DNA from 2 places in the Paenibacillus sp. FSL H7-0357 genome. Region 1 is predicted to be linked to the other one. Evidence: predicted binding sites of a transcription regulator. Region 1 holds the regulator's gene; the other holds the start of a gene.
What was found. The regulator NrdR, encoded in region 1, represses ribonucleotide reductase genes. The targets are predictions, from matches to a motif close to AACACNATATATNGTGTT.
Positions count from the first base shown of each region.

Region 2: a site for NrdR is predicted at 1,834-1,851, ahead of nrdI (class Ib ribonucleoside-diphosphate reductase assembly flavoprotein NrdI). Genes of this name have one in related genera too.

Region 1 covers NZ_CP009241.1:2,529,214-2,532,821, reverse strand. Annotated here, with positions in the region: gene H70357_RS10885 (zinc-dependent alcohol dehydrogenase family protein) at 1-592, opposite strand, end outside; tRNA gene H70357_RS10880 (tRNA-Lys) at 1,494-1,566, opposite strand; tRNA gene H70357_RS10875 (tRNA-Ala) at 1,577-1,652, opposite strand; gene nrdR (transcriptional regulator NrdR) at 1,823-2,299, opposite strand; gene H70357_RS10865 (alpha/beta-type small acid-soluble spore protein) at 2,465-2,683, shown strand; gene H70357_RS10860 (lytic transglycosylase domain-containing protein) at 2,773-3,336, opposite strand; gene coaE (dephospho-CoA kinase) at 3,336-3,608, opposite strand, start outside.
Region 2 covers NZ_CP009241.1:4,103,246-4,106,853, reverse strand. Annotated here, with positions in the region: gene H70357_RS17830 (ABC transporter permease) at 1-19, opposite strand, end outside; gene H70357_RS17825 (MFS transporter) at 328-1,500, opposite strand; gene nrdI (class Ib ribonucleoside-diphosphate reductase assembly flavoprotein NrdI) at 1,938-2,297, shown strand; gene nrdE (class 1b ribonucleoside-diphosphate reductase subunit alpha) at 2,284-3,608, shown strand, end outside.

The DNA.
Region 1 (3,608 bases):
CCAGCTTGTCGTTGCTGCTCGACGTGATGATGACTCGTGCTCCGGCCATAAGCGAGAATTGAAGCCCGAAGATGGAGACACCGCCTGTTCCTTGCAGCAGCACAGTATCACCCGCTTGCAAACCACCGTATTCGATTAGCATGCTCCATGCGGTTAATGCCGCGATCGGCAGGGTGGAGGCCTCCTCATAAGTGAGGTGATCGGGAATAGGGACGACTCCGTCTTCATGCAGAACGACATACTCGGCCGCTACTCCGTTCAACGGACCTCCCAGACTTTCTTCTAACACCCCTGGTCTTGGGTTGCCGCCAATGAAGCGCTGTTGAAAATTACCTGCTACTCGTTGTCCGACCTGAAATCTAGTTACGCCTTGTCCAATGGCTACAATTTCTCCCGCTCCGTCTGATAATGGAATGAAGGGGAATTTAACTTCGATCGGCATTAATCCGCCGAGGACCACTAGATCCCGATAATTGAGAGAAGCTGCCCTCATGCGGATCAGCACCTCCTTAGGGCCTGGCGTTGGTTTGTCGATTTCCGTCATGGTTAATTCCTCAAAGCCGAAGCCGTTTGTCAGTTGTATAGCTTTCATCGTATTGTCCTCCCTGGAAGATCAGATTGATTACCCGGATTCTTAATTCTTATCCCCTTATTTGTCATCGTGGTGCTCTCCTTTTTGATACTGTGTTATACTATAGAAACACTGTTACCAAAACTCAGAACTATTTTTCGATTTTTTTGAAAGTTAAGTGAAGCGCATTTACGGTAACAGTGTTTCCTGTAGGTATCATTGTATCCACTCAATTTCAGAAAGTCAATATGATTTTTGAGCCTCCATCGTTTATTGACAAGTGAAGGAAGGACAACTGTAAACAATTCCTGGTAACGAAAGTTGAAAACCTACCGAGAAGCTCGCATGCAAAATACTGAAAATCTCCGTAGGAGGACACTGGGAGATGTGCAAGCAGCCTATGTGATGGAGGAGTCGAGTGAATCGTTACGGACCGGGGCGCCTTTATTTCTCCAAGAAACGCTGTTTCGTCTATCTTACGGACTCAGATGCAGTTATTAGCTGATGTTCATATGAAATATTGCCTGATGTAGGGGGATAAGCGCAGTATGGTCCGTTAGCTCTGCAATATATGCTGATTAGCGAAAATAAAGTCTGTGGAGTCCGCAAGGAATTCAGGGTAGCAGTGGTTAGTCTGAAGTTGGATTTCGGAGTTAGCGGGCAGCCAGCCAATCGTAACTGGTGGTCGACGTTGGCATACAGTGTTGGGAGTGGCAGTCAGCATTAGCATTTGACGTTTGGGGATTTGGACTAGGCAGTTGGCGTTTACCTTTAACAACTGGGGTTCAGAGGTTGAGCTCCGGATGGGATGCACGAGCGGGCTGTTGCCGTTGGCATTTGCAGCTCAGAAATTCCCACTCTCTGCTTATTTCTCCAACTCCCATAAACAGCAAAAGAACGGCATTTCTGCCGTTCTTTAGGATGGACTCTCAGGGGCTCGAACCCTGGACAAATAGATTAAGAGTCTACTGCTCTACCAACTGAGCTAAGAGTCCATATGAAATTTGGTGGAGCCAAGGGGGATCGAACCCCTGACCTCATCGCTGCCAGCGATGCGCTCTCCCAGCTGAGCTATGGCCCCATGTGGCTGATTTAGAACTACAACTATGTATTCTAAAATCCGGACTGAGCTGTTAGCTCCCATCGCTTCGTCATGTTTAAGTTCCGTAGGCGACTTCTATATAATATAAAAAATCGCCTTCGGTGTCAACACTTTTTCAAAAAAAGTTTTTCGGGGTGCGCAAAATGCTTCTACAACCCCTCAAACTCCTCGGTGTTTTTAGAGAGCAGTCCCTTCAGTTCCTTCATAAACATGTTGATATCCTTGAACTGGCGGTACACGGAGGCGAAGCGGACGTAAGCGACCTCATCGACAGGGTAGAGCTGCTCCATGACCAGCTCGCCGATCTGGCGGCTCTCCACTTCGGCTAAGGCGATGCCGCGCAGCGACTTCTCCACCTCGGAGACAATGGACTCCAGGCGCTCTACGGAGACGGGACGTTTCTCGCAGGCACGGATAAGGCCGCGCAGGATTTTGTCGCGGCTGAATTCTTCGCGGCTGCCGTCTTTTTTGATCACGATCAGCGGAGTTTCTTCAATCATCTCAAAGGTGGTAAACCGCTTGCTGCAGCGCTCACATTCCCGCCTGCGCCGGATGGACTTATTCTCGTTGGCCGGACGCGAGTCAAGCACTTTCGTATTCGTGTGATCGCAGTAAGGGCATTTCATAAGCCTTAAGTCACTTCCTTTTGCATTAATGGTCGCTTTCCGGTCCGGCATACGCCGGCTACCGGTAAGCTGATTTTATTTCCAGAAAACACCGTTTATTTGTTGTTATGAATATGCCATGTCCGGCACATAATACAGTTACCAACCGATAGGAGGTGAACAGCAATGAGCCAAAACAACAGCTCCAATAACCTGGTAGCTCCAAATTCACGCGGTGCCTTGGAACAACTGAAATATGAAGTTGCCCAAGAACTAGGTATCACGCTCTCCCCAGATGGATACCAAGGCAATAAAACTTCTTACGAAAACGGTTCGATCGGTGGTTACATCACTAAACGTCTTGTAACCCTGGCTGAGCAATCACTGGCAGGTCAATACAAATAACCTGTCCCCATAAGCTTGCCTAAAGAAGTATTAAACGGCCCTCAAGGCTGTTTAATGCTTCTTTTTTCGTACAAATACAGTCTTCTCCCTTAGAACTCGCTGTAAATCTCCGTGTACTGGTCGTAATAATAAATGACTCGCTGCACATAATGCCGGGTCTCGCCAAACGGGATATCCTTCACGGAAGCCGCTGTACCGTCCCAATTGCCCTTTTCCAGCCAGCTCTTCACTTTCCCGGGGCCTGCGTTATAGGCCGCGATTACAGCGGTACGGTTGCCATCAAACTGGCGGGAAAGCGATGACAAATACCAGGTTCCAAGCTCAATGTTGGCCGATGGCTCCCTCTTCAATTGTTGCAGTGAGACATCGGGAAGCTTGGCCTTTTCAAGCGCCCACTTCGCCGTATCCGGCATCAGCTGCATGAGTCCCAATGCGCCTTTTTTGGACTCCCGGCCGGTCTTATAGTTCGTTTCCACCCGGATGATGGCTGCCACAAGGAACGGGTCCATATCGTAGGTAATACTGTGCTCACGAATTTCTGCTTTATAATAAATCGGATAAAACCAGGACATCCAGTTGGTACTCAAGAACAGGATTCCAGTGAATCCAACGAATAACAGGAGCAGCACTCTTTTTTTACGCAGCCATTTCATCATAGGCCCAGCCTGTCCCACAATACGGCAACCTGCTGCTCAGTTTGGGCAAGAGTACCGCTGTTGTCGATGATGTAGTCCGCTCTGCTGCGCTTCAGTTCAATATCCAACTGGGCATCCAGTCTTCCTTGGGCCTGCTCCAGAGTCAGCCTGTTGCGCTCCATCAGCCGGTCCAACTGGACCTCCCGGGGAACATAGACGACCACAATTTGCCCGAAAAGGTTGTCCAGCTCCGATTCATACAGCAGAGGGATATCTACAATAGTCAACCG
Region 2 (3,608 bases), 1.6 Mb from region 1:
CCCATAAGCTGCTGCCCAAGCTGAACCCCGCCTTTACTGATTGCATTTTCTAGTGCCCAATAAATCATAAGTTATATAGTTACTTACTGGAAGTAGGCACCTTTTTATAATAGAGTTACCTTTAGGTGACTATTGGAGATATGCGCGGAGAATCCCAATAGCATAACGCTACTCTGTGTGCCAAACTGTGCACATTCCCTTTAACGAATGGTTAATAGTAACATTCTCCAAATCAAGTTCACAAAACAAAAAAAAGCCGCCATTTAGGCGACTTTGTATTTGAGCTTTATAAAAGGATCGCTCCTGCAGTTCCAAAATGCTCTTGTCCTATCGAACCTTACGTTTGTAAACTATGTTAACCATTTCAGAAGATATCAGCATGATGCAAAAAAGAATGAGCAGTATTACAGGAACCATAATCATTCCCAAATGACTTGCAAATATCCCCATCAATGATGGTATTAGGGTTGAACCCGTATAAGCGCTTGCCATTGCAAGTCCAATGACACTTGGGGAAGCTATTTTGCCAAAACGTTCCGGTGTTGAATGAACAATGCTTGGATAGATTGGTGCTCCGCCCAACCCCACAATAAATAGAGCACCTGCAGAAATCCAATAATGGACTGGCATAACAAGAATCAAAAGTCCAAAACAGCCCACGATCCCACCATATCTTATCAGGTTTTTACTGGATACGTTGGTCGACAGAAATCCTGATATGATTCGTCCAATGATGATTCCAATATAGAATAAGGAAGATAAAGCTGCTGCTGTGCCAGGAGAAACCCCTTTATTCCCTATAAAAAAAGATGCCATCCATAGACCTGCAGCAGCTTCCGATCCATTGTAACAGAGCATAGTAACCATGGATATTTTCACCCCTGGGATTCGTAAAGCCTCTCTGTTGCTGATCAGTTTCTTTTCGTCGCTTCCTTCCTCTATACTCTCCTTCTCAAAAATCTTCCATAAAGACAAAGACGCCAGTAATATCATCGCTATAGTAAGCAGAAGTAAGCCTACTGTAACGTATCCTGCACGCCAGTTGTTATCACGGTTCAGCCAAAACGACATTATAATTGGACCCGTAAATGCTCCAATTCCCCAAAAACAATGCAACCAGTTCATATGCTTGGCTTTGAAATGCATTGCTACATAGTTGCTCAATGCGGCGTCCACGGAACCTGCTCCTAAGCCCAAAGGAATAGCAAGTAGAATTAGAAATATGAAATCTGATGAAATAGAGAATCCAAGCAAAGCAATAGCCGTAGAGAGTATACTGAACAAGGTTACCTTCCCCGTACCGTATCTGTGCAACAATCTGCTGGCAAATAAACTCGATATTACCGTACAGAATGAGACTATTAACGATATATAACCTGCCATTTCTGTTGTGGCACCAATATCGTGTTGCATAATGGGCCAAGCGCTGCCTAGTAAAGCATCTGGCAATCCCAGACCCATAAATGCGAGATAAATAATCATTAGTAATAACGTAACCATCTTAGGGTTCTCCTCTATTTGGGTATTTGTCATCTGATCCAACTTCGAATCGAAACACAAATATAATAATATTGATATTCTTTCATCGGATCTTGCTATATTTTGACTGATTATAGCAATATTCAGTCAACGGACCGTATAAAGACAGATAATAAGGTAATGGGTAGCCCCCCTACAAATGTGTCAGCTTCTTCAGAAGTGGAAAAGTGCTTGCACCGCCTGAAGTTATGGGATTCCGATACTCTAGCAAAGCGCTTACTAGACAGATTTATAACGAATAAGGTGGTTTGTCAATATTGACTTTCCAACATATAGTGATTAAAATAAACAACGCACACTAAATATAGTGTTAATATGATTTTTCAGTATTTAAAACTAAGCAATTCAATCTTTACAATTTTAAGAGTAGTTTCAATATTTACAGGGGGACTGACACCATGCTAGTCGCGTATGATTCAAAAACAGGAAACGTCAAACGCTTCATCGGCAAGCTGAAGCTGCCGGCTGTGCAGATTGAGGAGCATATGACGATTGACGAGCCCTATGTGCTAATTACATATACCACCGGCTTTGGACAGATTCCAGAGAAGGTGTCTGCTTTCTTGGGGAACAATTATGCCAATCTGAAAGGCATCGCTGCCAGCGGCAACAAGAACTGGGGCAAGCTGTTCGCAAACAGTGCAGACTTGATTGCAGACCAGTACAATGTGCCAGTTATCGGTAAATTTGAGTTATCGGGTACTTTTGGCGATGTGGAACGAATTAAACAGGAGGTGAGCCGGGTTGCGGCATATTGAACTGAACAACATGTTAATGAAGCGGGACGAGAGCGGCTTCTTTCAACTGGACAAAGACCTTGAGGCAGTAGCCGAATTTATGCGGGATGTAGAGCGGCGGAGCCTGGTTTTTGCAAATACAAAAGCCAAGGTCGATTACATGATTGAACAGGATTTCTACGAGAACTTTTACGGGCAGTACAGCGTAGAGGAAATTGAGCAAGTCTACCAGATTGCCCATAGCTACAACTTCAGCTTCCCATCCTATATGGCAGCTTCGAAATTCTACATGGACTACGCTGTAAAAAGCAATGACCGCAAGCAATATCTGGAGCACTACCCGGACCGTGTGGCGGCAGTCTCCCTCCACCTGGGACGCGGCAACGCCGATACTGCCGGAGTGCTTGCCCGTTCGATGATGGAGCAGCGTCTGCAGCCGGCAACTCCAACCTTCCTGAATGCCGGTAAAAGCCGGCGCGGTGAGCTCGTCTCCTGCTTCCTTATCGAAATGGACGACTCGCTCAATTCGATCAACTACGTGCTCAATACCTGCATGCAGCTGTCAAAGATCGGCGGCGGTGTGGCAGTCAACCTGTCCAAGCTGCGCTCGCGCGGGGAGACGATCAAGGGTGTCGAGGATGCAGCCAAGGGCATCATGCCTGTGCTCAAGCTCATGGAGGACGGCTTCTCCTATGCTGATCAGATGGGTCAACGCAAAGGCTCCGGAGCAGCCTACTACAACATTTTTGGCTGGGATGTCCTGGAATTCCTCGACAGCAAGAAGATTAACGCCGACGAGAAAACAAGGCTCAAAACTCTGTCCATTGGGCTGATCATTCCGAACCGCTTCTATAAGCTGGCGAAGGACAATGAACCGCTGCATGTATTTGCCCCATACACTGTGTACAAAGCCTATGGCACGCATCTCGACGATATGGATCTGGATGACATGTACGATAAGCTGCTGGCCGATCCGCGTGTTAAGAAGAAGAAGGCCATGAGCGCACGGGATATGCTGACCAAAATTGCCATGATCCAGCTGGAATCCGGCTACCCTTATATCATGAACAAGAGCAACGCCAATGCGGCCCATGCCCTGAAAAATGTCGGACAGATCAAAATGTCCAACCTCTGTACCGAAATCTTCCAGCTCCAGGAGACCACCGAGATTGCCGATTACGGACAGGAGGATACCATCCGCCGCGATGTAAGCTGTAATCTGGCTTCCCTGAATATTGTCAACGTGATGGAACACGGCAAGATCCGCGAATCCGTGCATGAAGGTATGATCGCCCTGACTGCTGTCAGCGACATGACCAGTATCTCCAATGC